Regions from separate parts of the Vibrio coralliirubri genome, predicted to be linked through region 2. Evidence: predicted binding sites of a transcription regulator. Region 2 holds the regulator's gene; each other region holds the start of a gene.
The links. The regulator PurR, encoded in region 2, represses purine synthesis genes. The targets are predictions, from matches to a motif close to TNANGNAAACGTTTNCNTNA.
Positions count from the first base shown of each region.

Region 1 (5,342 bases), 540 kb from region 2:
GCCCTATTGATGGCATGTCTACCGTTAACATAGCAATGTTCTTAGGTGCTAAATAATCCCTAAACAAGCGCCACATATCCGTTTGCAAGCTATCTAGACCCGCACTGACAATCACAACCGGTTGTGGTTTATCTGTCTTGGTTAGATGCAAGTTCGCTTTGATCTTCTTGTTTTGGTATGGAATATCAATCTGTTTGACGATCAACTTAGTGTGCTTGATCGCTTCAGAATACGCTGCGTTGGCCAACACTTGAGCCTGAGCCGCCAAGTTGTCGCTCTTGAGATGTGGGTAACCCGCAATACTGAAGCACAACGATGCTGAAAACAGCTCTTCAGCCATCTCTTCATCGTTCTTTTCATTAGAGCGATTCTGATGCTGCATACCCAGCTTGGTCCATTCGTATGCCCAGTTACCGCTTCGGTAACCCATGACCGTATCAAGCCACTCATCGGTTGTCCGAGAGTTATCTGATGACGCGATGCGAGCCAATACCGCTTCTTGCTCTATTGGATTAACGCCTTGCCAGACCCACTGAAGACGTCTTAGGTTTCGGTACCATGATGAGTTTTGCTGTTCACGTTTCTCATCCAATAACGCTTCAGAGCTTGGCATGTATTGTGTCAACATTGAGGTCTCTTTCGCCTGCTTGTGCTTTACAAACAAAGTTTCCGAAAGGTTCGAGCTCGTTTCTTCTGGTTCAGACATTGGGATACTTAATAAGAAATGGTTGTCACTAATAATATAAAAAAAAATGACCCTATAAAGGGTCATTTCTCAAAAAACTAAGTTTACGCTTATTTTGACTTGCGATTTACTGGCTCAACGTAGCTTAGGCTAGTATCCCAAGGTTGCTCAATCCATGTGTCTTGAGCGATATCAACAATGTACTCGTCTAGCAAATCAGCACCAGATGGTTTTGCACATACAGCGATCAGTTTCGCTTTAGGGTACATTTCGCGAAGCTTACGTGCAGTGTCACCACTATCAACCAAGTCTTCAACGATTAGGAAGCCTTCGCCGTCACCTTCAGGTGCTTTAACTACTGTCATATCACGTTGGTGATCGTGGTCGTAGCTAGAAATACAAATCGTATCTACGTGACGAATACCTAGCTCACGAGCCAAGATTGCACCAGGAACCAAACCACCACGGCTTACAGCCCAGATGCCTTTCCACTGCTCTGCTGGCATTTGCTTTTCAGCAAGTTGACGGCAGTAAGTCTGCATGTTGTCCCAAGTGATAACGAATTTGTTGCTCATAGTATAAAACCTAATAATTTTGTCATGTTATTAGAGGCTATCTCAAACATAGCCTCTTCAGCGATTAAGCAGAAATCTAGACGATTAAGCGAAAATGTATTTAAGAATAAAGATAACCGACATTACCCACACAGCAGGTGAAACGTCGCGACCTTTACCACTTAGCAGCTTAATTGCAGCGTAAGCGATGAAACCTAGTGAGATACCCTCAGCGATAGAGTACGTCAGCGGCATAAGCAGACATGTTACCACGACTGGTGCTGCTTCCGTAAGATCACGCCAATCAATGCCAACTAGGCCAGACATCATCAGAATTGCTACATAGAAAAGTGCACCTGATGTTGCGTAAGCCGGAATCATACCTGCAAGTGGCGAGAAGAAAAGAGCCAGTAGGAATAAGATACCAACAACAACAGCCGTTAGACCGGTACGACCGCCTTCAGCAACACCCGCAACACTCTCAACATAAGACGTTGTGTTTGAAGTACCTAGCAGTGCACCAATAGATGTTGCTGTAGAGTCAGCAAGCAGTGCTTTGTTCAAGCGCGGTAGTTTGCCGTCTTCTTTGATTAGGTTTGCTTTCGTTGCAACACCAACCAGAGTACCCGCTGTATCGAACAAATCGACGAACAAGAATGCGAATACCACTGAAATCATACCGATTTCAAATACAGCAGAGAAATCAAGCTGCATGAATGTAGGTGCAAGGCTTGGTGGTGTAGACATGATGCCGCCGTATTGAACGTCACCAATAACAATGCCAAGAGCTGTTATAGCTAGAATCGCAATCATTACTGCGCCTTTCACGCCACGGTGAACAAGAGCAATTGTTAGGAAGAAACCAAGTGAGCCTAGGATAGGAGCAATCGCGGTAATATCGCCCAGTGAAACTTTAGTTGCTGGGTTAGAAACAACGATGCCTGCATTGCTAAGAGCAATAAACGCTAGGAAAAGACCGATACCTGCAGAGATACCAACACGCAGAGACATAGGGATCGAGTTGATAATCCATTCACGGATCTTAAAGATACTTAAGAAGATGAAGATTACGCCTGATACGAAAACCGCTGCCAGAGCAACTTGCCACGTATAACCCATACCCATTACAACAGCGTAGGTAAAGAATGCGTTCAAACCCATGCCTGGAGCTTGAGCAATTGGGTAGTTAGCAACAAAGCCCATGATGAAACAGCCAATAGCAGCCGCTAAACAGGTTGCTACAAATACAGCGCCATGGTCCATACCAGCATCAGCTAGAATCATTGGGTTTACAAAAATGATGTAAGCCATTGTTAGGAAGGTTGTTAGACCTGCGATGATTTCAGTGCGCACATTGGTGCCATTTTCACTGAGTTTGAATAGCTTTTCGAACATTATCGAATCCTATAAGGGTAAAAAGTAAACGGTTGCGTAATCGATTGGCTGTGGATTATAAAGTTATCAAATAACAAATTCCAGATAGAATTAAGGCTCTAATCGATATTTATCAGAATGCCGTATGAAACAAAGCGATTAAAAATAAAAACATCAGCGTAAAATATCTTTTAAAAACAACAAATTAATAACAATGCATTCAGTAAAATTAGTTGGTTGTTTTTTCTACCATCGGTTATTTTTATTGAGAATCTAGCCAGTAAATTCTGAATTCAAACCCACAATAGTTATGTATTTTTCAACAGGATCAGTAATAAGGCGCAAATTGATATTTCGGCGTTTAAAAAACAACCGCGCAGAACTGCATGGAAAGTGACAAGCGAAAGCGGTTTGGGAAAAGTAGCAGGCAAAAAAAACGCCACTCAAAACTGAGTGGCGGTAGAATCTGTCAACCAAAAGGGCTGTAAAAGAATTCCAATATATAGGGGTGAACAAAACTGTTCGAGTTACATGCTTACGGTATTAGTAACCAAAGCTTGTAGGGTATGCAAAGTTGCTAGTGTAAACAGAGCTGTTAATCCAGAACATTGCAGATGGTAAACCTTTCATAACTATCACCTTAATAAATCAATAAAAAACGAATTTGATTTCTCGGTTCCTTGGAGGCGATAAAACGGACTCATCCTTTGAGCATTTACTCTTCATCTCAGAAGTTGGTTATTAATATACCCTAAAGAAAAAAGATTACAAGTATTTTTTGCTATACGTCACACTTTTTGCCATTTGCGGTTATTTTGCAAACTTATTTTCGTAATTAAATTACAGAATAGAATTAAACAAACGTTTGCTTGCGCCATTTATAAGCATCAAGGCGCTTAATTGTGATCAGGTGGACAAGATCGCTTTCAAAATTTGAGCTATTTGAGGTTTAGAACCGCTACTCGTCAAAACGCTCAAGTGGTATGCTGTTGCCATCAAAACAGACCCATATTTTAGATTTTTGTTCTAGGTTTTCACCCATACAAAACCTAAATATATGGTTATCAAATAAAAAAGGAGTCATCCGTGTCTGAATTCCATTCTGAGATCAGTAAATTATCCCCTGCCCCTATCTGGCAGTTCTTCGATAAGATTTGCTCAATCCCACACCCTTCTAAGCATGAAGAAGAGCTTGCTCAATACATTATTGCTTGGGCAACAGAGCAAGGCCTAGATGTACGTCGTGACCCAACGGGCAACGTATTCATCAAAAAGCCTGCAACGGCGGGTATGGAAAACAAAAAAGGTGTGGTGCTACAAGCTCACATCGATATGGTTCCACAAAAGAACGAAGACACAGTTCATGACTTCGCTAAAGATCCAATCCAACCATACATTGATGGTGAGTGGGTTACAGCTAAAGGCACAACGCTTGGCGCTGATAACGGCATGGGCATGGCTTCGTGCCTAGCGGTTCTTGCTTCAAACGAAATCCAACACGGCCCTATCGAAGTTCTACTAACAGTAGATGAAGAAGCAGGCATGACAGGTGCTTTCGGTCTTGAAGCGGGTTGGTTAGAAGGCGATATCCTTCTTAACACCGATTCAGAGCAAGAAGGCGAAGTGTACATGGGTTGTGCTGGCGGTATCGACGGCGCAATGACATTTGAAATTGCTCGTAACGCGATTCCAGCTGACTTCGTAACACGTAAGCTAACGCTAAAAGGCCTAAAAGGCGGTCACTCTGGTTGTGACATCCACACAGGTCGTGCAAACGCAAACAAACTGCTTGCTCGCTTCCTAGCGGGTCACGCAAAAGAGCTAGACCTTCGCATCGTCGAATTCAAAGGTGGTAGCCTTCGTAACGCGATCCCTCGTGAGGGTTTCGTAACGGTTGCTGTTCCTGCGGCAAACCAAGAAAAACTGGCTTCACTATACAACTACTACACTGAGCTGCTTTCAACAGAGCTCGGTAAAGTAGAAGACAGCATCGTGACTTTCAATGAAGAAGCTTCTGTTGAAATGGGCGCTCTAGCGGCTGCAGACCAAGCTCGCTTTATCGCGGCACTTAACGCATGTCCAAACGGCGTGATTCGTATGAGTGACGAGATTGAAGGTGTTGTGGAAACGTCTCTAAACGTAGGTGTTATCACAACAGAAGAGAACTCAATCACAGTGCTTTGCCTGATCCGCTCTCTTATCGATTCAGGTCGCTCACAAGTAGAAAGCATGCTTCACTCTGTTGCTGAACTAGCAGGCGCTAACATCGCGTTCTCTGGTGCTTACCCAGGTTGGAAACCAGACGCAGATTCAGAAATCATGCATATATTCCGCGACATGTACGAAGGTATCTACGGTCACAAGCCAAACATCATGGTTATCCATGCTGGTCTTGAGTGTGGTCTATTCAAAGAACCTTACCCGAACATGGATATGGTTTCTTTCGGCCCAACCATCAAGTTCCCGCACTCTCCTGATGAGAAAGTGAAGATCGACACCGTTGAGCTATTCTGGAACCAAATGGTTGCATTGCTTGAAGCGATCCCAGAAAAAGCTTAATTCGATAAGCTATGTTTGTTCAGTAAATGGTGTTTACAGTAAACACCGTTTATCGACACAAAATAAAACAGGTACTCAATGAGTACCTGTTTTTGTATCTAATCTTTGTAATCGACTATTTGTGACTAAAGAAGCAATTAAGCGCGTGAAGCCGCGTAGCTTTCTAGCTC
Region 1 is NZ_AP025470.1:718,519-723,860, reverse strand. Features, by position in the region: gene frsA (esterase FrsA) at 1-706, opposite strand, end outside; gene gpt (xanthine phosphoribosyltransferase) at 796-1,260, opposite strand; gene OCV20_RS03500 (NCS2 family permease) at 1,345-2,634, opposite strand; gene OCV20_RS03495 (aminoacyl-histidine dipeptidase) at 3,700-5,172, shown strand; gene OCV20_RS03490 (DUF3332 family protein) at 5,310-5,342, opposite strand, start outside.
Region 1: OCV20_RS03500 (NCS2 family permease) is a predicted target of PurR. The motif match lies at 2,655-2,674, and genes of this name have one in related genera.

Region 2 (5,342 bases):
GTCCACTCGGTGGCTGATCATATTCAGAATACGTTCGCGGCTTAATACTTGGTTAGGGTAAGAGGACAAAGCCACTAGCAGTTCGTATTCTGCTTTGGTCAGTTTCACCGGTTCGCCGTTTTTGCTTAACGCACGACGAGGAATATCAAATGTCCACTCACCAAAACGAACCACAGACTCATCTGATGTTTCTTCTACTGCGCCCGCAGCTGTTTTACGAGCGGCAGAGATACGCCAAAGTAGGTTTTTTACTCGAACTAATAACTCGCGAAGTTCGAAGGGTTTAGTAACGTAATCGTCAGCGCCCATTTCAAGGCCTACGATTTTGTCGATGCTATCCGTGCGTCCAGTAACTAAAATAATTCCAATGTCTGATTGACTGCGTAATTCGCGAGTTAGCATCAATCCATCTTCGCCTGGTAAGTTGATGTCCAGCATAATGAGGTCAACGTTGTTTTCTTCTAACACGTTTCTCATTTGAGCGCCGCTTTCTGCTTCGCTCACTGTGTAACCCTCGTTCTGGAAGTATCCAACCAGTTTACTGCGGGTTACCACATCATCTTCTACGACTAATACGTGATAGCTCATCTACACCACTTTTCTTATTTAATAGTTTCAGTGACTATTCTATTCATAACTAGTAACAATTCTAGTGGTACAGAAGATAAAAGCCAGAAACATGGATTTTTTTTGATACAAGACAATCTTAAACCTTGCTATTTATCGTCCATCGCAATTCAATATAGGCATTACTACTAACGAGTAACTTTGCGTTTCGCAAATAACCTTGTTATTCAGCCTTGGTGTGCTTATGCCCAAGTGACTTCAAGATGTATATAAGCAACATCACAAGACTAAGTCAGGATCTAACAAATGAAAGATACGAAAGCGTTCAACGAGCAAAGAGCAGAAATATACTGGTGGCTATCAAGCTTATTTGCCAAAGAGCTCACTCAAGAAGAACTCGATCACTACCACTCTGTTGAAATTCGTTCTTTCCTAACTGGTTTAGGCGAAAATGAAACACTAAAGCCAGCGATTGATAAGTTAGTGGATGCGCTGAACCGTCTACAAACACGTGAAGATGCCCAGCTAGAACTGTCTGCAGACTTTTGCGACCTTTTCTTAAAGACAGATAAACACGGCGCTCTTCCTTACGCTTCTATGTATATCGGCGAAACTGGCCTTTTGAATGATAAGCCAGCAAAAGATATGGAAGAGATCATGGCTAAGCACAACTTAGTTGTGAACCAAGATCTAAAAGAGCCAGCAGACCACATTGCTATCGAACTCGATTTCCTTGGTAACTTGATCATTCGTTCAAACGAAACGGATATTGAAGAAGAGCTAGAGAATTCATTTGCCGTTCAACAGCAGTTTATCGACCAACAACTGCTGACTTGGGTACCAAAGTTCAACGTGAAATGTCATGACGTTGATGAATTCGGTTTCTACGCTAGTGTCTCATCTTTGCTACTCGCATTCTGTCAATTAGACACTCAATATTTAGCTGGTGAATAGCTTATTGGATGACTAGGTAAATAAATTCAGTAGAATGTGACAATTCACCCGGATTTCTGGGTGAATTTTATTGCGAGTAGTTTCTAGTCAGTCTAAAATTGTGACCGCAAACGATAAAATATGAAACATTCACGAAATGCTATGCTTATTAAAGTTCAGAGCATTTCGGTGTTAAGACAAGCCGCTCAATAGCGGTTTTTTGTTTTTTAGCACTTTAGTACCCAAAGAGCCCTACAAATTTAAGCTCTTAGTTAGGTAGCTTAACGGCTACTTTATTCCGTACTTTGGGAAAGTAGCTTCTAATAGGATAAAACCATGGCCACTATAAAAGATGTCGCTCGCTTAGCCGGCGTATCAACAACAACCGTTTCTCACGTAATCAATAAAACTCGCTTTGTTGCAGAAGCAACTCAAGAAAAAGTAAACAAAGCCGTAGATGAACTGAACTATGCACCAAGTGCTGTTGCTCGTAGCTTGAAATGTAATACAACACGCACTATCGGCATGCTAGTGACTCAATCAACTAACCTATTCTTCTCTGAAGTTATCGATGGTGTTGAGAGCTACTGCTACCGTCAAGGTTACACTTTGATCCTGTGTAATACGGGCGGTATCTATGAGAAGCAACGTGACTACATTCGAATGCTTGCAGAGAAACGTGTAGATGGCATCTTAGTTATGTGTTCTGACCTAACTGAAGAACTAAGAGAGATGTTAGACCGTCACGCTGACATCCCTAAAGTTATCATGGACTGGGGCCCTGAGAGCTCTCAGGCTGATAAGATCATCGATAACTCTGAAGAAGGTGGCTACCTAGCGACCAAATACCTTATTGAACGCGGTCACTCTAAGATTGCATGTTTAAGTGGCCACTTAGACAAAGCAGCATGTGTTGAACGTATTGCCGGTTACAAGCGTGCACTTAACGAAGCTAAGATTTCTGCCGATGAAAATATGATCATCGAAGGTAACTTCGAGTGTGATACGGCTGTTCTTGCTGCAGAACAAATCGTTGAGATGGAAGATCGTCCAACGGCGGTATTCTGCTTTAACGACACAATGGCACTCGGCTTAATGAGCCGCCTGCAAGAAAAAGGCATTCGCATTCCAGAAGATATCTCAGTGATCGGTTACGACAACATCGAACTGGCTGAATACTTCTCTCCGCCGCTAACGACCGTTCACCAACCAAAGCGTCGTGTTGGTAAGAATGCATTCGAAATTCTATTAGAGCGCATCAAAGACAAAGACCACGAAAAACGCGTCTTCGAAATGCACCCTGAAATTGTTGAACGAAGTACAGTTAAAACGTTAAATTAATTGATAATTCGAGTTTAATTTCATCAAGCGCACCTTTAGGTGCGCTTTTTTTATCAGCAACTATAATGAACCCAGATGCACAACGGAAAGATCATTAATTGAAGCAATATCACATTTTGAAATATCAACTGTGAGCTTCATTCAACAAAAACTTTATTCTATTCAATCAGTCACGCACAGGGCAAACCACTCGAAAGAGTGAGACGCAAAGCTTCCGGCCTAAACCACTCGTTGGTATGGTAGCGGGGTTACCGATGGCAAAATGCAGTAACTACTAATAATTTAGTAATTTACGGCTTATTGACAATTTAATTGCAACATTTTGCTAATCTCTCGGACCTGCTTATTTGGTGGCGTAGTTCAAATACACCGAGATAAATAACATGGATAAACCGATACTAAAGGACTCGATGAAGTTATTTGAGTCCCTAGGAAAAATAAAATCACGCTCAATGTTTGGTGGCTTCGGTCTTTTTGCTGATGACACTATGTTTGCTCTGGTTGTAAATGACCAGTTGCACATACGCGCAGACAAAGGCACAACGAAACAATTCGAACAACAAGGGTTTCAACCGTACGTCTACAAAAAACGTGGTTTCCCTGTCGTTACTAAATATTTCGCTTTACCTGAAGGCCTCTGGCAAGACCAAGAGAAAATCTTGCAGCTTGCAACCACGTCTCTAGGTTTTGCTAAAGAAGAAAAAGCTGAGCAGTCTTCTGCTAAGCCGACCCGACTCAAAGATCTGCCTAATCTTCGACTCGCTACCGAGCGTATGTTGAAAAAGGCAGGGATCGATTCTGTAGAACGTTTATATGAATCTGGCTCTGTAAACGCATTTAACGCCATCAAAGAATCGCATGCGTCTTCTGTCAGTATTGAACTACTTTGGGCGCTAGAAGGCGCGATCAATGGTACACATTGGTCTGTTATACCGCAGCAGCGTCGCGAAGAGCTTATCAATCGCGTCAATTAACATTGTCAGTACAATCTCTATACACAACTAAGCCGCATTTACTGCGGCTTTTTTTATATCTGGTGAAAGTTAATCTATGCTTTGCCTGTCTATCTATACTATCGGTATGCATTGAAAATTTAGAGGAAGTATCAATGAGTAAGAAAATGATATTGGGTATTGTGTTGGTCGTAACCATCGTGTTGTTAGGCATCAATTTCGGCCAGTACCTAACGCTTGAAAATGCTAAGGCCCAACAAGCTGTGTTAAATGACTACATTGACAGCAACTTTATTGCGGCTGCCGCTATCTATTTTGTCGCGTATGTAATGATTACGGCTTTCTCCATTCCAGGTGCCGCTGTTGTGACCCTATTAGGGGCCGCGCTATTTGGCTTCTGGAACAGCTTGCTGCTGGTATCTTTCGCAAGTGCGATCGGTGCTACTTTAGCCTTCTTAAGTAGCCGTTACCTGTTACGTGACTGGATTCAAACCAAGTTTGGTGACAAATTGGCGACGATTAACAAGGGGGTTGAAAAAGACGGCGCATTTTACCTGTTTTCTCTGCGTCTGATTCCTGTATTCCCATTTTTCCTTATCAACCTATTGATGGGTCTAACACCGATGTCAGTGAGTCGTTACTACATTACGAGTCAAATCGGGATGTTACCGGGGACGGCGGTTTTCTTGAATGCTGGTACTCAGCTCGCAGAAATTGATTCACTTTCGGGCATCGTCTCCCCTTCAGTACTATTGTCATTTGCGTTATTGGGGATATTCCCAATAGTGGCTAAATGGTTGATGGGTAAGTTTCGTTCAACGCCCGTAGCTGAATAACGTTTATAGCAGAATAGTTTATAATAGCTAAATAACACAGATAGCTGAATAAGGTTCTATTTCAATGAAAATCTTCAGTGCATCGAATCCGACAGAAGCTCATATCATCTGTGGATTATTAGAAAGCGAGAATATTGCCTGTGAAGTCCGTGGTGAGGGGTTGTTCGGATTGAAGGGGGAAATCCCATTCACTGAAGAAACTGACCCTTACGTATGGTTATATGAGCCAAAATTGGCCAGTAAAGCTCGCATGCTAGTAAATGACTACCAAAAGCAGCAAGATTCGATCATCTATGAAGAGTGGCGTTGTGGTAAGTGTCATGAAGTCAACGAAGCGCAGTTCGGTTCTTGCTGGCAGTGCGGTGCTGCCTCACCTGAATAGCAAGGTTTCAGTGACCTGATAGAACGATTCGGTCAGATACCTCCTCCAAATAAAAACGGGAAGCTAAAATTAGCTTCCCGTTTTTATTTCAATTCGATTCCATCATCATCTTTGATTTCGCATTTACAAAATCACTGAATTTGTTTTTGAATAAACGCAATCGAACGCTGATTAAACTCTTCAGGGTTTTCCACGTTACATACGTGCCCACAATTCGGAATCTCTACTAGCTCGCTCGACTCATGCGCTGCGACCATTTCTTTCACAGGCTTAATAAACATGTAGTCACGTTCACCCATCAAATAAAGAGTCGGTATTGGTAGCTCTCTA
Region 2 is NZ_AP025470.1:1,261,984-1,267,325, reverse strand. Features, by position in the region: gene torR (two-component system response regulator TorR) at 1-588, opposite strand, end outside; gene torD (molecular chaperone TorD) at 874-1,521, shown strand; gene purR (HTH-type transcriptional repressor PurR) at 1,837-2,841, shown strand; cyclic di-GMP riboswitch class I at 3,012-3,097, shown strand; gene OCV20_RS05950 (TfoX/Sxy family DNA transformation protein) at 3,225-3,815, shown strand; gene OCV20_RS05945 (TVP38/TMEM64 family protein) at 3,950-4,630, shown strand; gene OCV20_RS05940 (putative signal transducing protein) at 4,695-5,012, shown strand; gene OCV20_RS05935 (alpha/beta fold hydrolase) at 5,144-5,342, opposite strand, start outside.

Region 3 (5,342 bases), 1.3 Mb from region 2:
TGCTGAAAACCCTGAGGGTTATCCTCTATTAATAGGTAATGATGTCACTATCGGGCATAAAGTCATGCTGCATGGCTGCACCATTGAAGATCGTGTACTTGTTGGTATGGGAGCGATCGTGTTGGATGGCGTGATTATCCAAAAAGAAGTGATGATTGGTGCTGGTAGCTTGGTGCCACCAAACAAGGTACTTGAAAGCGGTTATCTCTATGTAGGAAGCCCAGTAAAACAAGCACGCCCATTAAATGATAAAGAGCGTGCTTTTTTACAGAAATCAGCTGACAACTATGTTCAGAATAAAAATGACTATCTAGATTCTGCGCTTCCAGTCTAAAGCGCTTTGATCTGAATCCGATTAGAGGAGTCATACTCCTCTTCTTCTATTAACTCTTCCGCTAGCTCTTCAATATCGAAACGTAACTCTGAAAAGATAACTAAAGCTTGATCGCCTTCTTCTATATCTCTTCCTGCCAGTTGTGATAATTCCTCAATAGACATGACACATTCAATCAATGCGCCCGACTGTTGTGCTGGGAAGGTGATTGTTCGACTCTCTTCATCCCAATCTTGGATATCAGGAAATAGAATTGATTGATTCATTTTTTATAAACACCCCATTACATCTCTAGATTTTTACGTAATTCTCTTAAAATCTGTTTTGTTCCCGGACGAAGACCACGCCAAAGCATAAAGCTTTCTGCTGCCTGCCCCACTAGCATACCCAAACCATCATAAGCAGCATGAACACCATTATCTAATGCCCATTGATTGAATACCGTCGTTCCAGATCCATAAACCATGTCATAAACGGCGCTAGTAGAATTGAAAATCACCTCAGACACTTCAGGAAGCTGCCCACTTAGACCAGATGAGGTCGAGTTAATAATGACATCAAAGCCTTCACTAACATCACTTAGCCCCATCCCCTTGATGTTCCCATGCGACGAAAACATCTCAGCCAATAGTTCTGCCTTTGAACTGGTTCGGTTAGCAATCACCAGCTGTTGTGGCTTTTGGTCGAGAAGAGGTTGAATCACTCCTCTCGCAGCACCACCAGCGCCAAGAAGAAGAACACGTGCTCCTTTTAGCGTGACTTGATGTTGAAGCAGGTCTTGAACTAAACCCTCACCATCGGTGTTATCACCAATGATCTCTCCGTCATCTAACTTCTTAAGGGTATTTACGGCACCAGCTAGTTCAGCTCTCTCAGTTAGGCGATTGGCAAACTGGTAGGCATCTTCTTTAAAAGGCGCAGTGACATTACATCCTCGACCACCTTCGCTGAAAAAGGCTTTGGCAGCAGTGATAAATTGACCATGCTCTGGCTGTAATGCTGTATAGGTAAGCTGTTGGTTGGTTTGGCGAGCAAATAATGTGTGAATGAATGGCGATTTGCTTTGCCCAATAGGGTTACCGAAAACGGCATAACGATCTACTTGCTGTGTCATATCCTTACCTAACAGAAATAAAAAAGGGTCATCTATATAGATGACCCTATCACTATCCCTATAAGGAAGGAAGAACTACCAAACTCGAGGCTTTAGGTAGTCGCTATAAAGCAGAGCTTCTGGTGAACCCGCTTGTGGTTCGTAGCGGTATTCCCAGCGAGCCAATGGCGGCATCGACATCAATATAGACTCTGTGCGACCACCGCTTTGTAGACCAAATAGGGTGCCACGGTCATAGACTAGGTTAAATTCAACATAGCGGCCACGACGGTATAGTTGGAAGTCACGCTCACGTTCGCCATAAGGTGTCTCTTTGCGTCGTTCTACAATTGGTAAGTACGCCGCAGCAAAGCCCTCACCGACCGCCTGCATGTAAGCAAAGCTCTTATCGAAGCCCCACTCATTTAAGTCATCAAAGAACAAACCACCCACACCACGTGTTTCATCTCTATGTGGAAGATAGAAGTACTTATCACACCATTCTTTGTGCTCTTGATAAACATCGTCACCAAATGGCGCACAAAGATCTTTGGCTGTTTGATGCCAAGATTGGCAGTCTTCGTCGACAGGATAAAATGGCGTTAAGTCAAAACCACCACCAAACCACCAAATCGGGTCTTCCCCTTCTTTTTCTGCTATGAAGAATCGAACGTTCGCGTGTGAGGTTGGGATATATGGGTTTTTCGGGTGTATAACTAATGAAACCCCCATCGCCTCAAACTTACGTCCGGCCAATTCAGGGCGATGAGCTGTAGCTGAGGCAGGCATAGCCTTACCCGCTACGTGAGAGAAGTTAACCCCACCTTGCTCAAATACCGCACCGTTGGTCATCACACGAGTTCGACCACCACCACCCAGGCGCTCGCCAGGTTCACGCTCCCATGCATCTTCTTCAAACAGTGCAGTACCATCAGCTTGTTCAAGCTGCTGGCAAATCGAATCTTGTAGGCTCAGTAAAAACTGCTTTACTGCTTCTTTATCAATTGCTGACATCTTTCTTCCTCTGCAGGGTTTAACCCTGTCTTAATATTTTCGACGTTTTTGCATCTCTAATTTCGCTTGGCTTCTCACGGCCACCCGTTTGACCTTCTAAAATAGCCACCAAATGTTGGCCAAGTTGCTGCTGAACTTCTTCAGTCGTCATACAAGGCGGCTCGCCGGTCAGGTTAGCACTGGTAGAGGTTAACGGCTTACCAAACTCATTACACATTCTTTGAACCAAAGGGTGATCAGTCACTCGTACCGCGATGGAATCAAACTGACCACTTACCCAGTCAGTAACTTTGCTGCTGGTTGGCATGATCCAAGTGACAGGACCTGGCCATGTCGATTTCACTGTTGCCAACTGTTCTTCCGTCAATTGGCTTTCATCAATGTAAGGTAACAGTTGCTCGTAACTCGCAGCAATTAAGATCAACCCTTTCTCGATCGGTCGTTGTTTTAGGTCGAGTAATTTCTTGATGGCTTGTGGATTATCGGGATCACAACCGACCCCAAAAACGCCTTCGGTCGGGTAAGCAATGACTTCACCTTGTTGTAATGCCTGCAAAGTATGTTGAAAGTTATCCACGGGTTGCCTCATTAATTCAGTTATCTAACTCACTAAGTGTACAAATTATCATTCACTGTGACTAAAGCTATTTGTTTATAAAATGTATCAATTAACAACTTAGACTGACGCAAACGTTTTCCTTAAGCAATTTTACCCGTATAATGCGCGCAAAATATCTAATCACTAATTAAATCGTACCTGAAGGAGTTTGAGATGACTGTCGGTATTATCATGGGTTCTAAATCTGATTGGCCAACAATGAAGCTAGCTGCAGAAATGTTGGATCAGTTTGGCGTGGCGTACGAAACAAAAGTGGTTTCTGCTCACCGCACACCTCAGTTGCTTGCAGACTACGCAACCAGTGCGAAAGAGCGCGGTATTAAAGTGATTATTGCTGGTGCTGGCGGTGCAGCGCACCTTCCGGGCATGGCTGCTGCTTTCACAAGCGTACCAGTTCTGGGTGTTCCAGTTCAGTCTAAAGCACTGAAAGGCATGGACTCTCTGCTTTCTATCGTGCAGATGCCAAAAGGTATCGCGGTAGGTACTTTGGCTATCGGTGAAGCTGGCGCTGCCAATGCAGGCATCCTAGCGGCTCAAATCATTGGTACACACAATGAAGAAGTAATGGCAAAAGTAGAAGCGTTCCGTTCTGAGCAAACAGAAACGGTTCTAGCTAATCCAAACCCTGCAGAGGACTAATTTCAATGCATGTTCTTGTGTTAGGCGCGGGCCAACTTGCTCGCATGATGTCCCTAGCTGGGGCACCGCTGAATATTGAAATTTCTGCTTTTGATGTTGGCAGCAAAAATATTGTTCACCCATTAACGCAAGCGATTATGGGCAACGGCCTAGAAAATGCGATTGAGCGTGCGGACGTCATTACTGCTGAATTCGAACATATTCCTCACGATGTACTTGAGGTGTGTGAACGCAGCGGTAAGTTCTTACCGACAACAGAAGCAATTAAAGCCGGCGGTGACCGTCGTCTTGAAAAAGCCCTGTTAGACGAAGCAAATGTGAAAAATGCCAAATACTACGTGATTAACTCTCGCGAAGACTTTGACACTGCGATCGCTCACGTTGGCTTACCAATGGTATTGAAGAGCACACTGGGTGGTTACGATGGCAAAGGTCAATGGCGCTTAAAGACATTAGACAATGTTGACGCGACTTGGACAGAAATGGCCGAGTGCATTGCCGCAACAGACAACCAAGCGATTGTGGCTGAAGAGTTTGTTCCGTTTGACCGCGAAGTATCACTGGTTGGTGCTCGTGGTACCAATGGCGAGATTCAAGTGTATCCACTGGCTGAAAATGTTCACACCGACGGCGTGTTGAGCTTATCGACAGCGATTGATGACATTGAACTGCAAGAGCAAGCGAAAGCCATGTTCACTGCCATTGCTGAGCGCCTAGATTACGTTGGTGTGCTAGCACTTGAGTTCTTTGATGTTCAAGGTTCACTGCTGGTTAATGAGATTGCACCACGTGTTCATAACTCGGGCCACTGGACGCAACAAGGCGCAGAGACTTGTCAGTTTGAAAACCACCTGCGTGCAGTGTGTGGCATGCCACTAGGCAGCACTAAACTGATTCGTCCAACCGCAATGATCAACATTCTTGGTGAAGATACTCTTCCTGAAGCAATTCTTGCTCAAGGTGGCTGTCATGTTCATTGGTATGGCAAAGAGAAGCGTGCAGGTCGTAAGATGGGCCACATTAACGTGAGCGCTGACTACAACGCAGAGCTGCAAAGAGCGTTGTACTCACTGGCAGACATTCTTGATAAGCAAGCCTACCCAGCTGTGCATGAGTTTGCTGAGCAGATGAAGTAAGCCTACATTGGCTTATTGATATAAAAATTCATTGGATATAGAAACGGCGCTCATTGAGCGCCGTTTTTTTATTTCTGATCAGTCACTTACTGCGACTAGTATTACTACTGAGATTGAATGTGATGACACTTGCGATCAGCACATTGCTTCTTAGTGCCACTGGCCGTTTTCTTCTCCAGTAACAGTGGGAACTGGCACTGTTCACAGCGACCTATAACAGGTGGCTGATTAACGGCAAACTTACACTTAGGGTAGTTATCACACGCATAGAAGGTTTTACCATAGCGAGATTTACGCTCAACCAAGTTGCCTCGACCACACTCAGGGCAGGCAACAAGTGGCTGTTCTTCAGGTTGTTCTTTCGGTTGATCCAAAGATTCGATGTGATTACACGTTGGGTAACTACTACAACCAATGAACATCCCAAAGCGACCTTGCCTTAATACCAATTCGTTTTGGCATTTAGGACACGGCACGCCCAGCTCTTTCACCACATGACCATCATTT
Region 3 is NZ_AP025470.1:3,626,879-3,632,220, forward strand. Features, by position in the region: gene OCV20_RS16420 (gamma carbonic anhydrase family protein) at 1-334, shown strand, start outside; gene OCV20_RS16425 (DUF1488 family protein) at 331-600, opposite strand; gene aroE (shikimate dehydrogenase) at 618-1,448, opposite strand; gene hemF (oxygen-dependent coproporphyrinogen oxidase) at 1,524-2,441, opposite strand; gene tsaC (L-threonylcarbamoyladenylate synthase type 1 TsaC) at 2,461-3,018, opposite strand; gene purE (5-(carboxyamino)imidazole ribonucleotide mutase) at 3,214-3,699, shown strand; gene OCV20_RS16450 (5-(carboxyamino)imidazole ribonucleotide synthase) at 3,705-4,835, shown strand; gene OCV20_RS16455 (DNA topoisomerase family protein) at 4,940-5,342, opposite strand, start outside.
Region 3: purE (5-(carboxyamino)imidazole ribonucleotide mutase) is a predicted target of PurR. The motif match lies at 3,124-3,143, and genes of this name have one in related genera.